3 regions of the Paenibacillus apis genome follow, and region 3 is predicted to be linked to each of the others. Evidence: riboswitches for the same ligand, from Rfam matches in the RefSeq annotation. Region 3 holds a riboswitch; each other region holds the start of a gene.
What was found. A riboswitch is a leader RNA that binds a small molecule or an ion and turns the genes downstream of it on or off. The one in region 3 is predicted to bind cobalamin.
Positions count from the first base shown of each region.

Region 1: it holds a riboswitch for cobalamin, as region 3 does, so the genes downstream of both, KI362_RS19030 (anaerobic ribonucleoside triphosphate reductase) here and KI362_RS08570 (LysR family transcriptional regulator) in region 3, are expected to answer to the same signal.
Region 2: it holds a riboswitch for cobalamin, as region 3 does, so the genes downstream of both, KI362_RS24335 (ABC transporter substrate-binding protein) here and KI362_RS08570 (LysR family transcriptional regulator) in region 3, are expected to answer to the same signal.

Region 1 is NZ_BORS01000014.1:52,940-60,994, forward strand. Features, by position in the region: gene KI362_RS19010 (AAA family ATPase) at 1-425, shown strand, start outside; gene KI362_RS19015 (DUF4177 domain-containing protein) at 501-716, shown strand; gene KI362_RS19020 (class I SAM-dependent methyltransferase) at 882-1,667, shown strand; gene nrdG (anaerobic ribonucleoside-triphosphate reductase activating protein) at 2,113-2,634, opposite strand; gene KI362_RS19030 (anaerobic ribonucleoside triphosphate reductase) at 2,631-4,607, opposite strand; cobalamin riboswitch at 4,782-5,107, opposite strand; gene KI362_RS19035 (MTH1187 family thiamine-binding protein) at 5,450-5,761, shown strand; gene KI362_RS19040 (hypothetical protein) at 5,775-5,909, shown strand; gene KI362_RS19045 (hypothetical protein) at 6,170-6,511, shown strand; tRNA gene KI362_RS19050 (tRNA-Thr) at 7,008-7,080, shown strand; gene KI362_RS19055 (hypothetical protein) at 7,314-7,622, shown strand; gene KI362_RS19060 (hypothetical protein) at 7,824-8,055, shown strand, end outside.
Region 2 is NZ_BORS01000029.1:2,257-10,311, forward strand. Features, by position in the region: gene KI362_RS24305 (methyl-accepting chemotaxis protein) at 1-648, shown strand, start outside; gene cobS (adenosylcobinamide-GDP ribazoletransferase) at 729-1,541, opposite strand; gene cobU (bifunctional adenosylcobinamide kinase/adenosylcobinamide-phosphate guanylyltransferase) at 1,538-2,110, opposite strand; gene cobT (nicotinate-nucleotide--dimethylbenzimidazole phosphoribosyltransferase) at 2,107-3,198, opposite strand; gene KI362_RS24325 (ABC transporter ATP-binding protein) at 3,228-4,052, opposite strand; gene KI362_RS24330 (FecCD family ABC transporter permease) at 4,049-5,092, opposite strand; gene KI362_RS24335 (ABC transporter substrate-binding protein) at 5,089-6,105, opposite strand; cobalamin riboswitch at 6,292-6,497, opposite strand; gene KI362_RS24340 (methyl-accepting chemotaxis protein) at 6,591-7,979, opposite strand.
Region 3 is NZ_BORS01000005.1:6,952-15,006, reverse strand. Features, by position in the region: gene pcrA (DNA helicase PcrA) at 285-2,687, shown strand; gene ligA (NAD-dependent DNA ligase LigA) at 2,954-4,966, shown strand; cobalamin riboswitch at 4,983-5,187, shown strand; gene KI362_RS08570 (LysR family transcriptional regulator) at 5,547-6,488, shown strand; gene metE (5-methyltetrahydropteroyltriglutamate--homocysteine S-methyltransferase) at 6,509-8,055, opposite strand, start outside.

The DNA of each region.
Region 1 (8,055 bases), on a different contig from region 3:
CGGAGAGCTATTATAACCTGGCGACGGAAATTGATATATTAGACCGGGAAAATAGCTTTGCGCCTCCTATCATTGATTCCTATGGAGGAAAATCGCTTCATGAAATGTCGCACGGCGAATCATTTTTTGCAGCCTTCATGAACCGGTTCAGCGGGCATGGCCTCTATATTCTCGATGAGCCCGAGGCCGCGCTTTCTCCGTTTCGGCAGATGGCGATGCTCTCTCGTATTCATGAGCTGATCGGCAAGCGTTCGCAGTTCATTATCTCAACGCATTCGCCCATTCTAATGGCTTATCCGGATAGCCGGATCTATCAACTGACTCCTGATGGGATTGCCGAGACGACCCTGGAGGAGACGGAGCACTTCATCATCATGAAGGAATTCGTCAACAACCGCGAGCGTATGCTGCGCGAGTTGCTATGAATTATTAGCATTGAAGCTGCGTTGAAAAAGGATACGGGCTGAACTTTCAAGTCTATGGAAAACGGAGGAGATAGCTTGATACAGTGGGAATACCGGACTTTAAAAATGATGACCGGCGGTTTTTTGGGCGGCAAGCTGGATGAGGATGATTTTGAAGATGAGCTGAATCGGTACGGGGAAGAGGGATGGGAGGTCGTGTCCTGCTTCGATACAAGTTATGGTCAAGGGACGTCCAGGGAAGTGATTGTTGTCTTTAAAAGACCGAAGGACGGTTCATTGCCGCCAGTTTAGGTATAGTGTGAAGTTTAAAGGAGGGATGATGTGATGCTCTTCGGTAACTGCCCGGTGCAGCCTGCACAAGCTGATAACCACATGTACCGGGCTGAAGGAAGTTAGGTTATCGGACGGCTGCACCTGCTCTTGATCAAGCCATGAATCCAAGAGAGGGGTAATCGTATGAAGAGAAATGAGAATGGACACAACGGGCAAGCTCAGCTTAAGGCCTACTGGGAAGCGGAGGAAGCTCAGGGTTTTCAGGGATGGGACTTCTCCCGTCTGTCGGGCCGGATGTTGGAACAGGAACTTCCTTGGAATTACCGCAAGGCCGTGCTTGAACATATGAAGGATGAGACGACCTTGCTTGATATGGGTACCGGAGGCGGTGAATTTCTTTTGTCGCTCTCGCCTCCAAGAGGGAGCACCTATGCGACGGAAGCGTATCCGCCGAATGTGGAGTTATGCAAGAAGAAGCTCCCGGCCTATGGGATTGAGATCAGAGCAGTAGAAAAGGATGAAGAGCTGCCCTTCGAGAGCGGAATGTTCGATATGGTCATCAATCGTCACGAATCGTTCTGCATCTCGGAGGTACGGCGAATTCTCAAGCCGGGAGGTGTGTTCCTTACTCAGCAGGTGGGCGGACAAAACAACCGGGAGCTGTCCCGGTTTCTGCTGGGAGAGGATGCTTCGCATACGGATCCCGGATTCAACCTTTACAATACAGTGCAGGAGCTTGAACAACATGGCTTTTCGATTCTAAAACAGGAGGAATACTTTCCGGAACTGACCTTTCTGGACATCGGGGCGCTTGTGCAATTTGCCAGGATCATAGAGTGGGAATTCCCGGGCTTCACGGTAGAACGTTGTTATCCGCAGCTGATGAGATTACAGAATCGGCTGCAAAGGGACGGAAAAGTCACGAGCCGGGAGCATCGTTTTATGATTACTGCACGTAAGCCGACGTAAGCCAGAGCTTTGAACATAGCAAAAAAAAGCGGTGGGGCTGTCCCAGTAAGTCTCTAAACACAAAAAGCCGGAAGGAAAAGGTGATATTTTCCATTCGGCTTTTTTTGTGTTTGTAGGAAGTGGCCGCGGCGCGAATGCTTTTTGTACGAATTTCCGTATATAACTGCTCCTTGATGCCATCGACTGGAGGAGTTTGAACGATATTTCATACAAATTACCCTCGACCCCTCGCTTCACGGACGCTTTTATACGATATTTCGTTCAAAATCCTGGATTCAGGCGGTGCGGGAGGGATGTTGTGCGACTTTTCATACAAAACTCCGCCATGGAACCGTCCACCGAAGCGAGGGTGGCTGATATTTCGTACAAAAGTCCGGCAACGCTGGGCATTTAATTTGACGACCTTTCGGGACAGCCCTCCGCTTTTTGCTTTATGTTCTGCAATTTATTGAAAGGAGAGCGCCGGCTCCCACAGCACAACTCTGTCTTCCGCCAGGCTGCTCGGAATATCAATGAGCCGTTGATTGGAGCTGCCGCGATAGAGCAGGGAGGGATCCCGAAGCTCCAGAACAAAGCGGCCATCCACCAGTACCTGGCAGCGTGCCAGCAAGCCGTACTCGGCAGCATTTTTATCTGCAATCAATTCCTCGTAGGTATACCCGCTATAAATCCAGATCGGAATCTCTCCAGCCTGGGCGCGCAGCCGATCGATGAAGCCGCTGACCTCAGCCGCAGAGAAGAACGGATCCCCGCCGAGAATCGTCAGCCCGCTGAGTAACGGATTATTCTTAATGTCATTAATAATTTCCTGTTCTTTAACCTCTGTCAATTCCTCGCCATAATCGAAGTTCCAGGTAGCGACGCTGAAGCAGCCTTTACAGTAGTGTCTACAGCCGCTGATAAAGATGGCTGCCCGCAGTCCTTCGCCTTCGTTGATGCTCTCGGGATAGTAGCCGCAGATATTCATGCTTGGTGCTTAACGCGGTCCCGGACCTCTGCTTGCTTGGCTGCATTGAAGCGAGTCTGGTAATCACCGGTCAGGTAGCCGGTTACCCGGCGAAGACGGCGGATATGAACCTCATTCTCGTGCTTTCCGCAGGAAGGGCAGTTCGCTCCGATAATCCCTTCGAATCCGCAAGCCGAGCAGCGGTCGATCGGATGGTTAATGCTGAAATAGCTGACATTTTGGGACAGCGCATATTGAATGATTTTCAGGAAAGCCTCCGGATTGCTGCGGGCGTTACCGTTCAACTCGATATAAGAGATCGCGCCGGCATTACACAATTCGTGGAACTCGGCTTCCAATGAAATCTTCTTGGCTGCGCTGATAGGGTAATAGACCGGAATATGGAACGAATTTGTATAATATTCACGATCGACGATACCCGGAACCTTGCCATACGTTGCACGGTCGCGCTTCGTAAACTTGCCTGACAATCCTTCCGCCGGCGTGGCGAACAGGGTAATATTCAGATTATGAAGATCGCTCTGACGGTCGCAGTAAGCCCGCATAAAGGCGACGATTTCCAGTGCCTTCTTGTAAACTTCCTCGTCTTCGCCATGATGCTTGCCGTACATCGCCTTCATGCATTCCGCCATGCCGATGAATCCGATGGACAAGCTGCCATGCTTGATCAAATCGCGGACCTGATCGTCGGGTGCAAGCTGTTCTCCGCCTTCCCAGACGCCTTCACGCATCATGAAGTCCGAGGCTTTTGCCTTTTGTGAGGCCTGGATTTGGAAGCGATGAAGCAATCCCTCCAGGGCAATATCCATATAATGCTCTAATTCCTTGTAGAAGCCGCGTTCATCGGCTGTCCGGCGGCGTCCAAGCGCGATACCGTGCTCCAGTCCGAGCTTCACCAGGTTCAGCGTATTGAAGGACAGGTTTCCTTTGCCGGACAGATGGTTACGCCCGAATCGATCGCTCAGCACGCGGGTACGGCATCCCATGGTTGCAAATTCAGTGTCCGGGTTAGCGGGATTATAGTAAGCCAAATTGAGCGGGGCATCCAGATTAGCGAAGTTAGGGTAGAGTCTTTTGGCCGAGCATTCTGCCGCCTTCAGGAACAACTCATAGTTCGGTTCGCCCGGATTCTGGTTAACTCCCTGCTTGCACTTGAAGATCTGGATTGGGAATACCGGCGTCTCGCCGTTGCCCAGTCCGCGCATTGTCGCCGTCAGAAGAGCCTGGATAACCAGCTGTCCTTCCGGTGAAGTGCATGTCCCATAGTTGATGCTTGTAAAAGGGATCTGTCCACCGGCCCGGCTGGACATCGTATTCAGGTTATGGACCAGACTCTCTGCGCCCTGCAGCGCCTCAGCCTCGGTCTCTTTCATGGCATATTTGAATGTTCTAGGATATTGTTCTTTCAGGTCGGCACGGCCCATATGGACTTCGCCAAGCTCGTCCGTAAATTCGCCTTCTTCGAAATATTCCAGTCCCTTACGGAAGTATTTACTGAAGGACTTGGCTACATAAGGAGCCAGATCATGATCCAGCTTATTCGCCGATACACCGCCGTATTGGGCATTTTGCTGAGATTGGAAAATAATCGCTACAAGCGCCATCGCGGTCATGATGGAATTCGGCGGACGAACGCTGCCGTTTCCGGTGTTAAAGCCTTCGCGGAGCAGACGCTCGAACGGAATGAAAATGCAGTTGGTTGTTCCAATCGCATATTGATCCAGGTCGTGGACATAAACGACATTATCGCGGATCGCTTGAACAACGCGCGGCGGCATTACAAAATGGTTCGCATACCATTTCGCATATTCACTCCCAAGCTTACTCATTTTGCCGGAGAAGCTCTCCCCGTTCAAATTCGCATTCTCGCGCAGCACTTCAAGATTGCTGGACGAGACAATCTCTTCTCCGAGCTGAATGACCTCATCCAGCATTTGTTCCAAACCGTGACTGGCGTGATTTAATAGTGCCATCCTCATTTCCCTCCGACCCGATAATATAAAAATAAAAAGGCATCTTTTTGACCCCGTATCGATCAAATGATGCCCATTTCCGCAGCTGAACAGCTTGCCATAACGGCAAAGCAATGATGTGTATGTATTCGCGGTTATCGGACACCTTGTCCTGTTCCTCGCAGGGTCATAACGGTGTCAAACTGCAAAGAGGCAGGTCTCCTGGCTTCCGGCCCGTTCGGCGCCTTCCCGCTAAGCGTTACTCACGCATGCTGCAGTGGCATTGCTGCATATAGCATTGCTGCATATAGCATTGCTGCAGATTAGCCGATGGGGCATCAGGACGATGCAGGTTCACTTGGGAATTCATGATTTTCAGCCTTGATCGCATCAAGACCGATTCAAATCGTGTTGCCAAGCTCTCCGGTTACAGTGGCGGGACCGCAGCGGATTTGCACCGCGTTTCCCTATTAAGCTCCGGTAATAGATATTGCCGGAACACCTCTCTGGATACTATATTTGGTTGATGTTTCTAAGAATAGCCCAAGATGTAGTGTTTGTAAACGGACTAATGGCCCACTTCACTATGAAAATCCATTGAAAAAAATGAGAAAGCAAGAGGGATGCGGCGCCGAGAGTTTATGAAGAAATTGTAGAAATATTGGAAACTGTTTCCATGATTATGAGTGATCCATGATTTTAAAATGGACGTTTATATTCGACGAGATTAGATGAGATTATGATGAGATGAAATGAAACGAGATTGGATCAGGTCAGGTTAAATCAGATTAGATGGTATCTGTCCTTGCGTGATACAATGAAGGGAGAAGAAGCAGAGCTTTCAGAAAAGAGGAGGGATTCAAGTGGCCATTGCCGAAGTGACCGTCATTCCGATCGGTACAGGCTCAACCAGTCTCAGCAGCTATGTGGCTGATCTCCAGAAGGTGCTGGAGCAGCAGCCGGGGATTACCTTTACACTGACCTCAATGAGCACCATTATAGAAGGATCGCTGGACGATATTTTCTCCGCCGTCCGTGCCATTCACGAAGCCCCGTTCCATTCCGGAGCCCAGCGGGTATCGACCTCGCTTAAGATTGACGACCGCCGGGATAAGGCAGGCTCGTCCGCCCAGAAGCTGCGTTCGGTTCAGGAGAAGCTGGGGGAGTTGGGCTAGTGTAGCCCAGCTGGTGGAAAAAAAAGTACATTGGAGCGAAAAAATAAGGAAAGATTTTCACAAAAAAAGAACAGTTGCGAAAATCTGGTATAGTCATTTGGGAATAGAAAAAATCAAAGATGGCTCATACTTGAATTGCCCATTATGAGCATAATGAGAATAAAATGGCTGTATTTATTTTAACCTAATGACACATCAAGACTCAAGCAGGGCGTGGCCTCCGAGGTTTTTGGGGCCGCGTTTTTTAGTACAGTGTTTCAAGCTCCTGTCATACATCGCAGCTCATTGCTCTAGAGGAGGGAATACATAATACGACGTAATCTGCTATAAAGAAAAATATGATTATGTCGAAATAATAATAGAAAAATGGAATCTCGTTTTTATACAACAAGGAAAGGGGGAGAGTGCGTGATTTTTTGGAGAGGCTTAGGCTTTTTAAGTATTTTCATTCCAGCGGCGGTTTTTGCTGTAATCACCATTGTTTTCAATCTATTTGAGTTTGACACTTCTAGGATTGATGCTCAGCTGCCACTGGCCTTCAGCCTAATTGTTGGAGGAGTTATCGTGTGGCATTTAGGGAAGAAGCTTAACGCTGACTCGAACAAAGTGCTGGTTGATCAAGAGACGGGGCAACAATATCGATTGGGAGTTCTGCATAGCTTTTATTTTATTCCTATGCAAAACTGGGGGCTGATTGGATTGATTGGAGGCTTTATATTGACAATTAATTCTATATTTAGACTTTTTTGAATGGAAGGATTTGCGCGAAATATCGTATAAGTCCTGCCTGATTACCTTGAAAAAGCACCTTTTATACGAAATATCGGATAAACTACGGCCAATTCTGCACATAATGTAGAGGCATGTACGAAATATCGTACAAATTCGGCCCGATTTCACCTAGAATGAAGAATTTTATACGATAAACCATACAAAACATAATCGTTTACCGTATGAATTTATGGATTTGTACGAAATTTCGTATAGATGTTCCAGCCTCTTCAACAGAAAATGGGGGTGGGATACCGGATCGATTCTGATCGCCCTGTCCCATAGGAGCTGTGGTCCCGAACAATTATAGGGCGATATTATCGCGGTAACCGGAATGATCCCAATGATCCCAATGATCACAGTCCTGGCGTAGTCCGAAAGGATTTTGCGACATATCCATGTTTTGATCCACGTTTTGAGGCTTGCAAAATTCTAAAAACGAGTTATAATAATTTTCGTTCACTTTTAGTGAAACGCTGGTGTAGCTCAGCTGGTAGAGCAACGCATTCGTAATGCGTAGGTCGGGGGTTCGAATCCCTTCACCAGCATACTTGATAATGCAAGCGTGACGCGGCTTCCGAGGTTTTCGGGGGCTGCGTTTTTGTATACATTATGCGGGGCTTCTAACATTCTTCTCTTTACCTTCGGGAGGGAGCCTTTTACTTTCATTATAGATTTAATGATTCTTAGTCTTCAGCCCCTCACTAAAATGACCTTCAATGAATAAAATATGTTGCGGTAATATTGATCACTACGGTTCATTGTTACGGGGGAAGAAAGAATGGCCACTCGAACCCAAAAAAATAAGCGGACTAAGCAGATACAGAAAAACAAACAAAGTGTACTCCCTATTTTTCAAGGAAACAAAAAACTTGAGCTCGTCGTTGCAGCCTTACTTTTATCGGGAAGGCTTAAGGTGGATTCAGTCCAGTTGTATACAGATTCATCATTATTCGTCAGCCTCGTGGGCAAATTTAAAACATTGAGCAATGACACTGTCGATAAACTTGTTAGTTTTATGAATGAAAATGGGGATATCACTTTAAACGACTTTATGGAGGCGTTGAAAAAGAAGACGGGTAATAGTTAGATGAAAACTTCAAGAGAGGGTGAAAGAGATGAGTGAATTTGATGGAGAACAATTTGCTAACAATATTCTCTTAATTATTGTCATTACATTATTAATATTCGGATCCACCGATATTGAGAATCTGTCTGGAGCTCCGACTGCGACTTAAGCAAAGGATTACAGGAATCAAAATTTCCATACAGAAGCCCCGGTATCACGGAATTGTTTGAGGAGATTCAGGCAAGGAAGCTGCGGATCGCCCTGGGATCGGCCAGTCGGAACGCGACCTTCGTCTTGGACAAGTTGGGACTTACCGAAGCGTTCGAGTACATTGCCGACCCTGGGCGCATTGCCTTTGGCAAGCCTCATGTCACGGTAAGGCAGCGGAAGGGCTACGCATTCCGGACGCGAAAACGGATGTGCGTCGGTATCCATACGAGGCCCTCTACGATAA
Region 2 (8,055 bases), on a different contig from region 3:
CAAACCGCCGTCTCCCAAATGAAGCTGGTCGAAGAGGCCGCCTCCAAGTCAAGAGAGTCGATTGCGGCGCTTAACGACCGGTCGGAGTCGATCTCAACAACGGTCAGCACGATTATGGAGATTACGAAGCAAATCAATATTCTGTCACTCAATGCGGCAATCGAAGCGGCCCGCGCAGGCGAGCATGGCAAAGGCTTTGCGGTTGTTGCTGAAGAAGTGCGCAAGCTTGCCGAGCAGTCGCGGCTTGCAACAGATCAGATCAGCGAGAATTTGCTGGGCATCCGCGAGGAAGCGATGAATTCTGTACAGGCAATGGATCTAGTCGGTGACGAGATTCATTCAGGCACGGAGCGCGTAACACAAGCAAGCAACGCTTTCGAGCAATTGACTGCATTAATCAACAATATCAACATGACGATCCAAAGCGTCTCCGCTTCTACGCAGGAGGTCTCCGCCGGAACGGAGGAAGTGACTGCCTCCGTGGAAGAGGCCGCCAATATTACGGGCAAATCGTTGAAGAGTATCGAAGAAATTGCCGGTTATGCGGAACAGCAAATCAAGGAAATGGAAGAGCATACAAAGATCGTGCAGGAGTTATACAATCATGCCTTGATCCTTCAAAATGAAGTGCTCAAGTTTAAAATCTAGAATAAAGCGGCTGCCCGAAGGAATCAAGCTCCTTCGAGCAGCCGCTTTTGGATTTGGATCAGATCACATTAACCTAACATCTAAAGGAACAAAATCACTGCGGCCAGCAAAAGAAGACACTCCAAGCCCTCGTTAAGCGCGCCATACACATCTCCCGTTAATCCGCCCAGCTTCTTATTGACTCTACTGCCTGCATATACTCCGGCAGCTAGCGTCAGCAATGGAGCAGCAAAGAAGTAGATTCCATAGGAAGCAGCCGGAAGCCCGATGGTAACGCCAAACACCAACAAAGGAATCGTCATCCCCAGGAATGTGATCAAGATTGCCGATACTGCGGCGCTTTGGGCATTAGATGCGTTCAGGCCTCCGAATTTTGCAGCAAGTCCTTCTCCGTCTCTGGCCGATGGCCATTTGCTCATAGCGTACACCATGAACCAGCGGCTCCATACGGGCACCGTCAACAAGGCGCAGGAGATAGCCAATTGCCCGGCAGCAATAAGCGAGGAGAGCAGCGCGGCCTTTAGCATCAACAGCAGAACGCAGGCCAGCACCCCCATGGCTCCTACACGGCTGTCCTTCATGATCTCCAGCATCTTTTCTCGTGGCCGGTAGCTAAGCAGGGCATCTGCACAATCCATCCAGCCATCAAGATGCAAGCCCCCTGTCAGCCAGACCCAGATGATCAAGCTGATTACAGCGGCGGGCAGCGGCGGGAGCAGCCAGGAGGCCAGCAGCGCCGCGGCACATATACTTACGCCGATAACGGCTCCAACTAACGGATAATGGCGCGTACTTGCACGCAGCAGCTCCGGTGTGAAATCCAGCTCCGCTTTGACCGGGAAGCGGGTCAGAAACTGAAAGGCCGCTTGAAGCGGCTGTACCGTCTGTCTCATAACCGATACTCCCTGCCCTTTAACTCGATTGGAATACCGGCGGTTACCAGAAATACCTGGTCGGCAATCGCTGCGATGCTTTGATTCAGCCGTCCTGCCAGATCCCTGTACTGTCTCCCCAATCTAAATTCCGGAACAATCCCGCTTCCTACCTCATTGGTCACCAGAACAAGCTGACCTGAATATGCCGACACAGCTTCAACAAGCCTACGAATGCTGGACTCTGTCCGGGATTCCTCCCCCGAGCCGTTCTCTTCCTCATCGCTTAGCAGCACATTGGAAAGCCATAAGGTAAGACAATCTACAAGCACAACCGATGAACTGCTCCCTGCTTGAACAAGGGTCGAGAGAAGCTCCGGCAGTCGGAGAGGCTCCTCCAGCGTGGTCCATTTGAACCCGCTCCCCTCCCGCTGGCCCCGGTGATGCTGAATACGCTCCTTCATCTCCTCGTCAAAAGCCTGTGCAGTCGCAATATACAGCCCGCTCCCGGAATCACTGTGCTTTATGCACCAGGACTCGGCAAAGCTGCTCTTGCCGCTTCGCGCGCCGCCTGTGACCAATACGATCATCGCGCTTCCCCCTCAGGCGAAGATGCAGTCCCATCAGAAGCTGAAGAGACGCCGGCGCTTGTGAATGTCGCCATCTCCGCCATGATTTTGCAGGCAGCATCTACAAGGTGAATAGCCAGCACACCGCCAGTCCCTTCCCCTAATCGCATATCAAGATGCAGCATAGGCTCCAGACCAAGCTCCTTCAGCAAATGAACATGCCCAGGCTCTTGAGATACATGGGAAGCAATCATATACTGGACAGCATCAGGCGCGAGCTTAGCTGCGGCGAGTGCAGCCGCACTCGAGATGAATCCGTCAATAATGACAGGACAGCGCAGTGCCGCAGCTGCGAGGATAACGCCCGTAAGACCGGCAATTTCCAGGCCGCCTACCTTGGACAGAACATCCACCGGATCATGACCATTCGGCTTATGCAATTCGAGGGCCCGATCTACAGTAATGATTTTGAGACGAAGCCCATCATCATCAATTCCGGTCCCCCTGCCAACGCTCTCCCGGGTGGAGATGCCCGTCAATCCGCTCATCACAGCCGCACTTGCCGTTGTATTGCCGATCCCCATCTCTCCGGTCACAAAGAGTCTTACACCGCGGGAGAAGGCACTCCGGGCAACCTCAGCGCCAGCCATAATAGCCGCCTCCGCCTCTTCCCGCGTCATCGCCGGTTCCTTGACCATATTAGCTGTCCCGTACCTGATTTTTTTCGATATCAACCCAGGGTGCTGCAAGTCCGTCTGTACCCCGATGTCAACACAGAGCACCTCAGCATCCGCTTGACGGGCAAGCACATTGACAGCCGCACCGCCATTCAGGAAATTACTGACCATTTGCGCGGTAACCTCGGACGGAAAAGCACTGATTCCTTCTTCACATACCCCGTGATCTCCGGCCATTACAACAACGGCGCGTGCGGGATAGGAGGACATGACTTTTCCGCTCACTCCGGCGAGCTTGACGGCTAACGCCTCCAATTTGCCGAGACTGCCGGGGGGCTTCGTCAACTGGTTCAGATGGGCCAGAGCCGCCTCTTCCGCAGACTTGTCCACCGGAGCAATGCTATCCACCAGGCTTGAGATCGTCTGATTCATCGTTTCAACCTCGCTTCCAAGATATCGAATTATCGTATTCCTATTCTATCAGAATTATCCGGTGAGGTCTGTGAAGGCCCCTTTCGATACAGCAGCTGTGGTTCGCCGTGATCGGGATGCGGCACATTATACGCATGAACCGCAAAAATTCTCCGGATCAGCTCAGGCGTCATCAACTGCTTCGGGCAGCCAGAGCCAGCAACTTGCCCTCGATCCAGCACAAGCAAGGCATTGCAGTATAAAGAGGCCAGATTGAGGTCATGCATAACTGCAATCACCGTCAAGTCCTCTTGCTGCCGCCATGTCTCGACCAATTCCATAAATTGCAGCTGATAGCGAATATCCAGAAAAGTAGTCGGCTCATCCAGTAAAATAATCTCAGGCTGCTGAGCCATTACCTTGCCCAAGGCAGCCCGTTGACGCTGGCCCCCGCTCAAACTGCTTAGCGGCCGATCGGCAAGCGAGGTCAGGTCAAGACGTTGCATAATGTCTTCCAGAATATGCTCCGCATGCTCATCCATATCCGTTCCTCGCCAGTTCTGAAAAGGATAACGCCCCATTTCCAATACCTCTCTGACCGTAAACGAAATGGGAGGAAGGCCATCCTGCTGCAATACGGCAAGACGCCTTGAGAGTTCTTTACGTCGATAGGATTCGATCGGCTTGTCATGGAGAAGGACTTCCCCGGCGTCCGCCCTCTCCGTACCGGACAGCAAATTCAGCAACGTGCTCTTGCCGCTGCCGTTCGGTCCGATTACTCCCCAGAACTCCCCTCGCTTGACCTTCCAGTCAATATCCTTTAAGGCCTGCTGCTTGCCGTACGCTTTGGACGCCTGCTTTACCTCGAGCATCATGACTCACTCTCTCTGACTTTTTTCTTTCGGTACAGCAAATACCCGAAGAACGGAGCGCCTATAAATGCTGTAATCACACCCAGTGGAATCTCCGTAGGCGCAAGCAGTGATCTGGCTGCCAGATCGCTCCACATCATAAAGATCCCCCCGCCAAGAGCGGATAACGGAATAATCAATCTGTAATCAGAGCCGGTGAACAAACGGATCATATGGGGAATGACCAGGCCGACAAAGCCAATGACCCCGGACACCGATACAGCAGCTGCCGTCATTAATGTGGCGACAAGCAGAGTCAGCAGCTTGGTCCGTTCCACATGAAGCCCGGAATGAGCCGCTTGTTTCTCGCCAAGCGCCAGCAGATTCAAGGAGCGGGCCTGGCTCCACAGGAAGATCAAGCCTGCCAGTAAATATGGAAGCAGGATGGCCGTATACGACCATCCTCGGAGGTTCAAGCTTCCCATTGTCCAGTACATAATTTCATTTATCGTCTTCTTCGACATCGCGGTCAGGAACGACACAATCGCACCTAAAAAGGACTGCATCACTACGCCGGACAGGATCAGGCTTTCCGCAGGAATCTTCCCCTGCTCACGGGCAAGCCAGAGCACAATGCCCAGTGTCAGCGCCCCCGTAGTAAAGGCAACGACCGGAAGCGTGAATATGCCGATCCAGGAGAACTGCCAGCCAAAGAAAATGAGCACCGCAGCTCCGACAGCCGATCCGGAGGATACGCCGAGCGTGAACGGGTCTGCAAGCGGATTGCGCAGCACACCTTGAAACGCAGCTCCCGCTACAGCCAGCGTAGACCCGACCAACAGTCCCAGCAGCACCCGCGGTAAGCGGACCTGCATCACAATCGTCTCCGATGCGGCACTCCATTGCGGTTCTACCATGCTGCCGATCACCGGAATGCGATGAGCAAGAATCGCGGTAATCTCCCGTGCAGGCACGGATACAGAGCCGAAGCCGACACAGATGACCAGCGTAACGCACAGCAGTCCCAAGCCGAGAATACCGTAGCCGGTCAGCTTGGATCTCATGGCTGGATCAGGTCCGGATAAATCGCTGCGGCAACCTGAATCAAGCCTTGAGTCACACGCGGACCCGGACGGCTTAACAGATTGTCATCCAAGCCAACAATACGGTCTTCCTTCACCGCCGTGATTTGCTCCCACCCGCCTCTTGACTTGATGATCTCGGCCAGTGTGCGATTCTTTTCATCTATTACACTTTGCGCATACAGAATGACATCCGGATTCTTTTGAATAATGTTTTCTTCATTGATTTCGCTCCAGCCGGTAATGTCGGAAGCCACGTTCACTCCTCCGGCAAGCGTAATCATTTCATCCATGAATTCACCCTTGCCAACCGTCCAGCCCGTCGAAAATTCGATATATACTTGCTTCTTCTGATCATCCGGTACGGATTGCACCGCATCGGTTACTTTCTTCAACTCGGCTTCCATCCCCGCAATAACTTCCTCTGCGGCTTGTCCGCGGTCTGTGATTTGTCCGACGGTACGGATATTCTCCATGACCTGCTCCACCGTCTTCGGATTGGAACGATACACCTTGATTCCAAGGTCACTAAGACTCTTTACCACGTCCTCACCAACCAGGTTGCCGGCGAGCACCAAGTCAGGCTGGGCTGCGATGACAGCTTCAACATTGATTTGAAACCCGCCCATCCGCGGCTTGTCTTGAACCGCTTCCGGATAATCATCATTATCGGATACCCCTACCACCTGCTCATCCAGACCCAGCGCGAACAACCCTTCGGTCTCGGAAGGCGCAAGAGATACGATGCGCTCTGGCGCAGATTCGAAGGTGAATTCCACTCCGAAGGCATCGGTCACTGTTAACGGATATTCCGTGCTTAATGAGTCAGCAGGTTGTTCATCCGCTGTATTGGATGAAGTCTCGTTTGCAGCATTTTGAACCGCATTTGTTGCGTTATTTGTCGCGGCACTATTGTTCTCCTTGGCACCACAGCCTGTCAGTGCGATCACGAGAGCCAACAGTACCAGCGCCCACATCTGAGTCCATTTCTTCATGATTCGTTCTCTCCCCCATAATCTGTAATGTAGTCAAGAAGTGCCGGAACACGAATAAACGGGACAAAAAAAAGAAAACCCGTCCGCGTTGGGAGGGTCACGTCTTCAAAGAGAGCACGGAGCAAGCCTGAGTCATGTACAGGCAATCCGCTTGCTTTGATAGAACGTTATCCTTTCCTCGAAGGACCGTCTGCTTCCTGCTGGCAGGTCTCCTGACTTCCAGGTTCCGATGAATGCTCGCCTTCCCGTCAAGCAATCTTGCTTGCAGTGGCCTCATGCAGCTTCATCCCTGGTTACAGTGGCGGGACCGTGCCGGACTTCCACCGGCTTCCCTTTTAACCCGAAGACACACGCGAAACGTCGGCTTCAGGACCAAACAGGTATATTATTCGATTCTCGTTCAGACCTTTCTTTCTCTATTGGATTATAGGGGAAAAGCTATAAAGACACAATACTGTGAATACCTGCGCTGAATACTGCGCTGATTAGCCCAGCGACAAATCCGCTCCCAGAACACCGACGACTGCCCCGCCCTTTGTGATGGGTACCGATAGTGTAATACAGCGCTGTTTCGTAATCGCCGATACATATACATCCGATATGACAGCACTTCCCTTCATAGCCTGCCGAAACCATTCCCTGCCCTTAGCATTCAGCAATCCTGCCTCCGGGATGGAGACAACAAAGGTTCCGTCCGCACGATTGGTCCAGGCCGCCTCCAACCCAGCTTCCCTGGCTAACAAAGACTTTAGCGCTGTATGATGTGCATCAATACTCATCTCCTCATACAGACCGCTGGCCGCTTCAGCATGCAGCTTGTCCGCGAAGGCTTGTCCGATCTCCTCCACATAAGCTGAGGTCAATCCTGTGTCCTGCTGATCAAGAACTCCCCGAACAGTATCCAGAGAAGATAAGAGCTCATCCTGGGCAAGATGAAGCCCTGCGGCTACCGACTTCAGCCGGGAGATATGTACTCGCTGAGAATCCATGCGCTGCAGCGCCCCGTCAACATGGATGATATTGCTTTGAAGCACCTGATGTACTTCTTGCATCATAACCTTCATATTACGAGTCATTTCCGACTGCTCCATGCTGAGACGTCCTGTCTCCGCAACGTGTTCGTTCACAGAGGCAATCTCCTCGGAAATATATCGAATATCGTCCCCCATGGATCTCAACAACGCCACCCCGTCCATAGCCGAGGATTGCCCCTGCTTGATCGTATCCTTCACCCGGGATACTTCATTAGAGATCTGGCGAAACAACGGAGCCGAATTGCCGATTGCAGCTGTACTCTGTTCAGCCAATTGCCGCATCCGGCTTGCCACCACATCGAAGCCTCTGCCCTGCTCTCCCAATCTCGCTGCTTCAATGGACGCATTTAAAGCGAGTAAGGATACCTCGCCTGCAATTCCCTCTAATTCCTCATACAGCTTATTTAACTGATGTGTATTGTTCTCAAGATCACCCAATGGACCGGAAATGGACTGCTGCGATTCTGCCAGCGAGCGGATCGTACCATCAGCCTCAGCTAATGACTTTGTAATACGCGATGCTTCCTGAAGTGTCTTGTCGCTCCGAAGATGCAGCTGTTCAGCCGCATCCTGAATTCGCTGTGCGGAGGAAGCGACCTCCTGGACCACAGCCAGGCTTTCCTGCATTTGCTCCAAAGAACGCTCACTACCTGCCTTTAAGCCCAAGTCCAGTGCAGAAGAAAGCTCCGACAGCTCTTGAAGCTGCTCCATGCTTTCATCCACTTCACTAACCGCCGCCTGCAGACGATCCGCAGCAACTAACGATTCTCGGGCGATCTTCTCCCAAACCGGAGAAACCTCCTCGTGTTTATTCTTGACTGCTGATTGAAATCGGAACATAGCTCCACTCCGTTCTATAATGTCAATTTATCTAACATTATAAAATAGAAACCTGGCTATAGACAGTATTTTCTGC
Region 3 (8,055 bases):
AAAAATGCTCTGCAGAAGGGCATAAGTGTGAAGTATTCTGAAGAAGCGAAGCGCTCGCCTTTGTGAGCGGATTTCTACCAAATAATGTCCAATCAAGGAAATCCGCGAACAACAGCGATCGTAGGAATACTTCACACGTTGCCAACAGCATGCATCATCATAAGTTCAGTCAGAGGAATCCGCGCACAACAGCGATCATAAGAACATTCACACGTTGCTCCCCAGCATACAATTATTTGTTCAACTTATACACCAATTTGAATCACGAAAGGAGCAGTTTCCTGATGCAACCTGTTAACATACAAGAAGCAGTGGAACGTCTCAATCCCCAGCAGCGCCAAGCGGTTGTTACGACCGAAGGCCCGCTGCTCATTATGGCGGGGGCGGGCAGCGGCAAGACGCGCGTGCTCACGCACCGCATTGCCTATCTGATTGCCACGCGCAAAGCTCCGCCTTGGGCGATTCTGGCGATCACCTTTACCAATAAAGCTGCCCGTGAGATGCAGGACCGGGTTTCCCGGCTTGTCGGAGGGGCGGAGGGACGCGATATCTGGGTATCCACCTTCCACTCGATGTGCGTGAGGATTTTGCGCCGTGATATTGAACGGATCGGCTTCACGTCCAACTTTTCGATCTTGGATTCCACGGACCAGCTCTCTGTGATCCGCAATTGTATGAAGGATATGAACCTCGATACCAAGAAATTCGAGCCGAAGGCCGTTCAGTCTATGATCAGCACAGCCAAGAACGAACTGATCACCCCCCAGCAATATGAGCAGAAGGTCGGTGATTATTTTGAAGGCATTGTGGCGAAGGTATATACCAAGTACCAGCAGCGTCTTCGCAGCAACAACTCGCTGGATTTTGATGATCTGATCATGAAGACCATCGAGCTGTTCAAGGAAGCGCCGGACGTGCTCGATTTTTACCAAAAGAAGTTCCAGTATATTCACGTCGATGAATACCAGGATACCAACCGGGCCCAATACATGCTGTGCCGGATGCTGGCAGACAAGCATCACCGGATCTGCGTGGTCGGGGATAGCGATCAGTCGATCTACCGCTGGCGCGGTGCCGATATTACGAATATCCTGAATTTTGAAAAGGATTATCCCGAGGCCAGCACGATCCTGCTGGAGCAGAACTACCGCTCGACCTCGACGATTCTGAACGCGGCGAACGGAGTGATTGGCCTGAATTCCGGCCGCAAAGCAAAGAAGCTGTGGACGGACAAGGGAGACGGAGACAAGATCAAGGTGTACCATGCCGATTCCGAGCATGACGAAGGATACTTTATCACCTCCGAGATTCAAGAGAGCGTCAAGAAGGGCAAGGGCTACCGGGACCATGCGATTCTATACCGGACGAACGCCCAATCCCGGGTTATTGAGGAAATTCTAATTAAGTCAGATATTCCTTATCAAATCGTTGGCGGAATCAAGTTCTATGACCGGAAGGAAATTAAAGACCTGCTTGCATACCTGCGCCTCTTGTCCAATCTGGATGATGATATCAGCTTGATGCGGATTATCAATGTGCCCAAGCGGGGGATCGGTGATACGACCGTCGGGAAGCTGGCGGCGGAAGCGGCGCAGCGCGGAACGTCCATTTACCGGGTGCTGGAGACCGTCGATGATCTCGGCTTTACCGGACGCACACGGAATGCACTGGTCGAGTTCTTCGATATGATTGCGGCGCTTCATCAAATGGTAGAGTTCTTGTCTGTGACCGAACTGACCGAGAAGCTGCTGGAAATGACGCATTACCGGATGGAGCTGCAAAATGAGAACACCCTGGAATCCCGGTCCCGCCTGGAAAATATCGACGAATTCCTGTCCGTAACCATGGAATTCGAGAATAAGAATGAAGATAAGACACTCGTCTCATTCCTGACGGATCTGGCGCTGATCGCGGATATCGACAGCATGAACGATAACCAGGATGCAGAGAAGCCGAACGACGATGCTGTCGTGCTGATGACGATGCATAGCGCGAAGGGACTGGAGTTCCCGGTGGTCTTCATCGTCGGCATGGAGGAAGGCGTGTTCCCGCATAGCCGGGCCTTCCTTGATAACGAAGAGTTGGAGGAGGAGCGCCGACTTGCCTATGTCGGCATTACCCGGGCCGAGGAGCGGCTGTTCCTCTCCTGCGCCCAGATGCGCACCCTGTTCGGCCGCACCACGGCGAACCCGCCTTCCCGCTTCCTGCAGGAAATTCCGGAGGAATTGAAGGAAGAAGCGGGAGTGGCGCGCGACCGATACCGCCGCGGAGCGGGGATCGGCGGCGCTTACGGCGGCCGCGGCTTTGGCAGCGCCAGCGGCAGCAACTTCGGCCACCGCAGCGGTGGTGCCGCCAGCCCGGCAGCGGGCGCAGCAACGCCGCTGCGGGGCGGCGCCCCGGCACCAGCCGGTGGCCGCACGAGCGGGAGCTCACCCGTCACGGTGAGCATCCCGGGCATGGCCCCGTCGCGCACAGGCTCGCGGGGCGTGCAGCCTGCCGCCGGAGACAGTGCCAGCGGCGGCTTCGCTGCCGGCGACAAGGTGTCGCACGGCAAATGGGGCACCGGCACCGTGGTAGCGGTCAAAGGCACCGGCAATGATACGGAGCTGCAGATTGCTTTTCCGGCGCCGGTAGGTGTGAAGCGGCTTCTCGCCGGCTTCGCTCCCATCACTAAAGTGACCGAATAACGAAGATCATTGAGCTATATAAGTTGAACTAGAAAAATACACAGAAAGGGCAAAAGTGTGAAGTGTTAAAAGCTTTCTGCAAGAAAGCTGCTTCGGAAGCATAAAGCGTTAGCGTTCGCCTTTGTGAACGGATTTCTACTCTATGATACCTTCGTCCAGTCAAAGAAATCCGTGAACAACAGCGATCGTAAGAACACTTCACACGTTGCCTCCAGTGTACAATCTTTAGTTCAACTTATATAAATTGAAGGAGGAGTGGTTCCGGGATGGATCCAATGAACAAAATGGAGCAGCTTATCGAGCAGCTGAATCAGTACAACTATCACTACTATACGCTCGATCAGCCTCTTGTCAGTGACAAGGAGTATGACCGGCTGTACGATGAACTGACCGCTCTGGAGGCACAGACCGGGGTCCAGCTCCCGGATTCTCCCACGCTGCGCGTAGGGGGAGAGCTTCTGGATGGATTCAAGCCGCATCGGCACCTGGCGCCTCTTTGGAGTCTGGATAAGGCGCAGAATGAAGAGCAACTGCTGCTATGGAACGGCCGTGTTCAGCGGCTGATTCAGGATTATAATACCAAGCATCCGGAGAATTCTCTGCCCGCTCCTTCCTATGCCATAGAACTGAAGTTTGACGGCTTGACCTTGAACCTGACCTATACAGACGGCAAGCTTGTTCAGGCCTCCACACGAGGCAATGGTGTTGTCGGCGAAGGCATTCTGGCCCAAGTCAAGACGATCAAATCCGTACCCTTGTCGATCCCTTATCAGGACGGAACCATTGAAGTACAGGGTGAAGGGATTATGAATCTGTCGGTGCTGGCCAAATATAACGAGACTGCTGCCGAACCGCTCAAGAATGCGCGGAATGCAGCGGCTGGCGCACTGCGGAACCTGAATCCGCGGACGACAGCCGAGCGGAAGCTGAGCGCCTTTTTCTATAATGTGGGGTATTCGGACGGGATTGAATTTGCCAATCATCAAGAGATGATGAGCTTTTTGCGGGATAATCGCTTTAAGGTCAATCCTTATGTGAGCTACCATGATGACTTCAGCAGTGTGATGGACACCCTGCACAGCATTGTGGAGACGCGCTCCGGCCTGGACTATCTGATAGACGGGGCTGTCATCAAGCTGACCGATATGCGTACCCGCGAGGTGCTTGGCTATACCGATAAATTCCCGCGCTGGGCTGTCGCGTTCAAATTTGAGGCGGAAGAGACGACGACCGTGCTTGAATCTGTCACCTGGAACGTCGGCCGCACCGGCAAAATCACCCCGCTCGCCAAGGTCGAAGCCGTAGAGCTGGCAGGAGTAACCGTGCAGAATTGCACCCTTAACAATATCGGCGATATCGAACGGAAAAACTTGAAGTTCGCGCTGGGCACACGCGTCTTTATTCGCCGCTCCAACGACGTGATCCCTGAAATTCTCGGTAAGGTAACAGGGGAGCAGGATGGGCAAGAAATCATTTATCCGGAAAGCTGCCCTGCTTGCGGGTTTCCTTTGGAGCAGCGCGGAGCTCACCTGTTCTGCAATAACAGTCTGGATTGCAAGCCGCAAATCGTCAGCCGGATTACGCATTTCGCATCCCGGGACGCCATGGACATTGAGACCTTCAGCGAGAAGACCGCAGAGCAGCTCCATGACGAGCTTCAGGTTCATGAAGCCGCAGACTTGTACACCCTTACCTTCGAGGACTTAATCAAGCTTGACCGATTTGGGGAAAAGAAAGCCAATAATCTGCTGGCTGCCATCGAGCAGAGCAAGGGGCGCGACTTGTCCTCCTTCCTGTATGCACTGGGCATTCCGAATACCGGCAAGTCAACCACCAAGGTGCTTGCGGATCATTTCCGGAGCCTGGCTGCGGTCATGGCGGCTACGGAAGAGGAGCTGGTATCCTTGCCGGATATCGGCGGTATTGTCGCTGAGAGCATCGTGTCCTTCTTCGCGGATCCATTCAATCAGGCGGGAATTCAAAAAATGCTGGAGCTGGGGGTGTCCCCTAAGGAGCCTCAGGCGGCGGCCGCGGTAACCGACTCTTTCTTCTCCGGCAAAACCGTTGTCCTTACCGGTACACTGCACCAGCTTGGCCGCGATGAAGCAACGGCCCGGCTTGAAGCGCTGGGCGCCAAGGTGACGGGGAGCGTCTCCAAGAAGACGGACCTCGTGATTGCTGGCGAAAAGGCAGGCAGCAAGCTGACAAAGGCGCAGGAACTAGGCATTCCCGTCATCGAGGATGAGAATGAATTTATCCGGCTGCTGAACGATAACTAAAATTATTTTTGTACAAATCACATCATGGAGAACAGGTGTCGGATCGGCGAGCTGCTTGCCGTTCTGACTTAAAAGGGAAGGTCGGTGCAATACCGACGCGGTCCCGCCACTGTAACGGAGGAGCAGGCAGCTTAATCAGCCACTGATCTGCATGGATCGGGAAGGCCGCTGCCGAGTGGCGATTCCGGAGCCAGGAGACCTGCCTGTTCTGACAGCACTGCTGTACCTACGGTAGATAGGGAAGTGTTAGATGCACCGTCATAATGCGCTATTATGAAGGCGTCTTTCCCTATGGCTGTTTCAAAGGGAGGACGTCTTTTGTAATTGTTAGAACTATATTAGTTGAACTAAATAACTGCACAAAAAAGGCATAAGTGTAAAGTGTTCTGTAGTAAAAGTTTTCTGAAAGAAAGCTGCTTCGGGAGCATAGGCTCGTCAGCGTTCGCCTTTGCGAGCGGATTTCTACTCTATGATGAGTTAATTCAATCAAGAAATCCGCGAACAACAGCGGTCGTAAGAACACTTTACACGTTGCCTCGTGTGCATAATCATTAGTTCAAGTAAGCGGAGGGGGATTCCAATGACCTTGCAGCAGTTGAAATATATTCTGACCATCGTGAATTGCGGTACGATAAGCGAAGCGGCAAAACGGTTGTATATTTCGCAGCCGAGCTTGTCCAACGCGGTGAAAGAAATCGAGGCGGAGGCCGGTATTGAGATTTTTCTTCGATCGTCCAAAGGAATCGTGCTATCGAGCGATGGAGCGGAGTTTCTATCCTACGCTAGGCAAGTCGTGGAGCAAGCCGAGCTTCTTGAGCAGCGGTACATGAATCGTAAACCCTCAAAGAAGCTGTTCTCGATCTCAACTCAGCATTACGCTTTTTCTGTGCAGGCTTTCGTTGGACTGCTGAAGGAGCTTGACGTGGACGAGTACGAGTGCACGCTGCGCGAGACACGTACCCATGAGATTATCGAAGACGTCCGGAATATGAAAAGCGAGCTCGGGATCATCTATATGAGCGAATTCAACCGTAAGGTGATTCAGAAGATATTAAAAGACAAGGACCTGCGGTTTCATCCGCTGTTCCAAGCGGAAGCGCATGTATTTATCAGCGAGGGGCATCCGCTTGCCTCCAAGTCGCTGCTGGACATCGAAGAATTGGACGACTACCCGTGCTTGGCTTTTGAGCAAGGCGAATATAATTCCTTTTACTTCGCGGAGGAAATACTCAGCACAAGATCGTACAAGAAGAAAATACTGGTCAGTGACCGCGCTACCCTATTCAACCTGCTGATCGGACTCAATGGCTATACCATTAGCTCGGGTGTACTGAATAAGGATCTTAACGGAGAGCAAATCAAATCCGTAAGGCTTCGTACGGACGAGAGTATACAGGTAGGATACATCGTCAATCAGAAGGCAAGCTTGAGCCAGCTGGCTGCCGCCTATGTGACGAAGCTCAAAACCGTCATTACAGACTTCGGATATCCGATTATAAACCAAGAGGATGAGCTCGCCTGAGCCCATCCTCTTGCTTGCTCTTACAGGGTTGCTCTTACTTCTTTGGCTGCTTGGACAAGGTTCTCCAGGCTGGCCCACGTTTCCGTAACACCGCGAGTTTTAAGTCCGCAGTCCGGGTTCACCCATAGCTTGGAGACTTCGATCTTGTCGAGCATGCGGCTTAGCCCTTGTTTAAGCTCGTCGACGCTAGGAATCCGAGGCGAATGGATGTCGTATACGCCGGGGCCGACTTCAGTACGGAAGCCGCATTCGTTAATCGCATCGATGATAGCAAGATCCGAGCGCGACGCTTCGAACGTAATGACATCGGCGTCCATCGCATCGATATCGCGAATGATGTCGCTGAACTGGCTGTAGCACATATGAGTATGAATTTGCGTTTCGGGTTTAACACCGCTGTGCACAAGTCTGAAGGCGGGAATCGCCCAGCTCAAGTATTCGCTCTGCCAGTCTGAATGACGCAATGGAAGCTTTTCTCTTAATGCGGCTTCGTCGATCTGGATCATCTCGATGCCGTTGGCTTCGAGATCGAGCACTTCGTCACGAATCGCAAGACCGATCTGAAGAGCGCTTTCCTTCAGGCTGATATCTTCGCGAGGGAACGACCAGTTCAGGATCGTCACCGGACCCGTCAGCATGCCTTTGACCAGCTTGTTAGTAAGGCTCTTCGCGAACGCTGAATATTCTACAGTAATCGGCTTGCTGCGGCTAATGTCGCCCCATACGATCGGCGGTTTTACGCAGCGTGTTCCGTAAGACTGTACCCAGGCATTCTCCGTGAAGATAAAGCCATCTAAGCATTCGCCAAAGTATTCGACCATGTCGTTGCGCTCGTATTCGCCATGAACAAGGACGTCAATTCCGATTTTTTCCTGCTGTGCAATACATTCTGCGATCCGGTCAAAGTTGAATTGCTTATATTGTTGCTCAGTGATGTTGCCTTTCTTAAAGGCTGCACGATTTGCGCGGACATCAGCCGTCTGCGGGAACGAGCCAATCGTCGTCGTAGGTAGCGGCGGCAGCTTGAATTTTGCTTTCTGAATTGCTTCTCGCTCGGCGAAGTCGGGAAGTCTCGTGAAGTCGGCCTCCGTCAATTCCGCCACTCTCTTCTGTACCGAGTTGTCGTTTGAGAGGCGCGATGCACTGAAGAGCTTCTCATTCTCCGTATAAAAAGCGGAGGCTTCAGGGCTCGCCTGCTCCAGGATCGACTTGAGCTCTGCAAGCTCGCGCAGCTTTTCCTCCGCGAACGCGAAATATTGCTTATTTTGCTCCGGCAGTTTCTTTTCGTGCTTAATCGTGTATGGGACATGAAGCAGCGAGCATGAAGTGCCGAGCACGACTTGGCTTGCATACTTGCCGATCTCGCGAACGAGGGCAATTGTCTGCTTGTATTGGTTCTTCCAGATGTTCTTGCCGTTGATTACACCAGCGAACAGTACCTTGTCGCTTGCGAAGCCATGCTTGCTCACGAGGTCCAAAGACTGCTTGCCCTCGACGAAGTCGATGCCGATTCCGTCGAACGGCAGCGCTTGAAGCGCCTGATAGCAGTCGCGAATGTCTCCAAAAT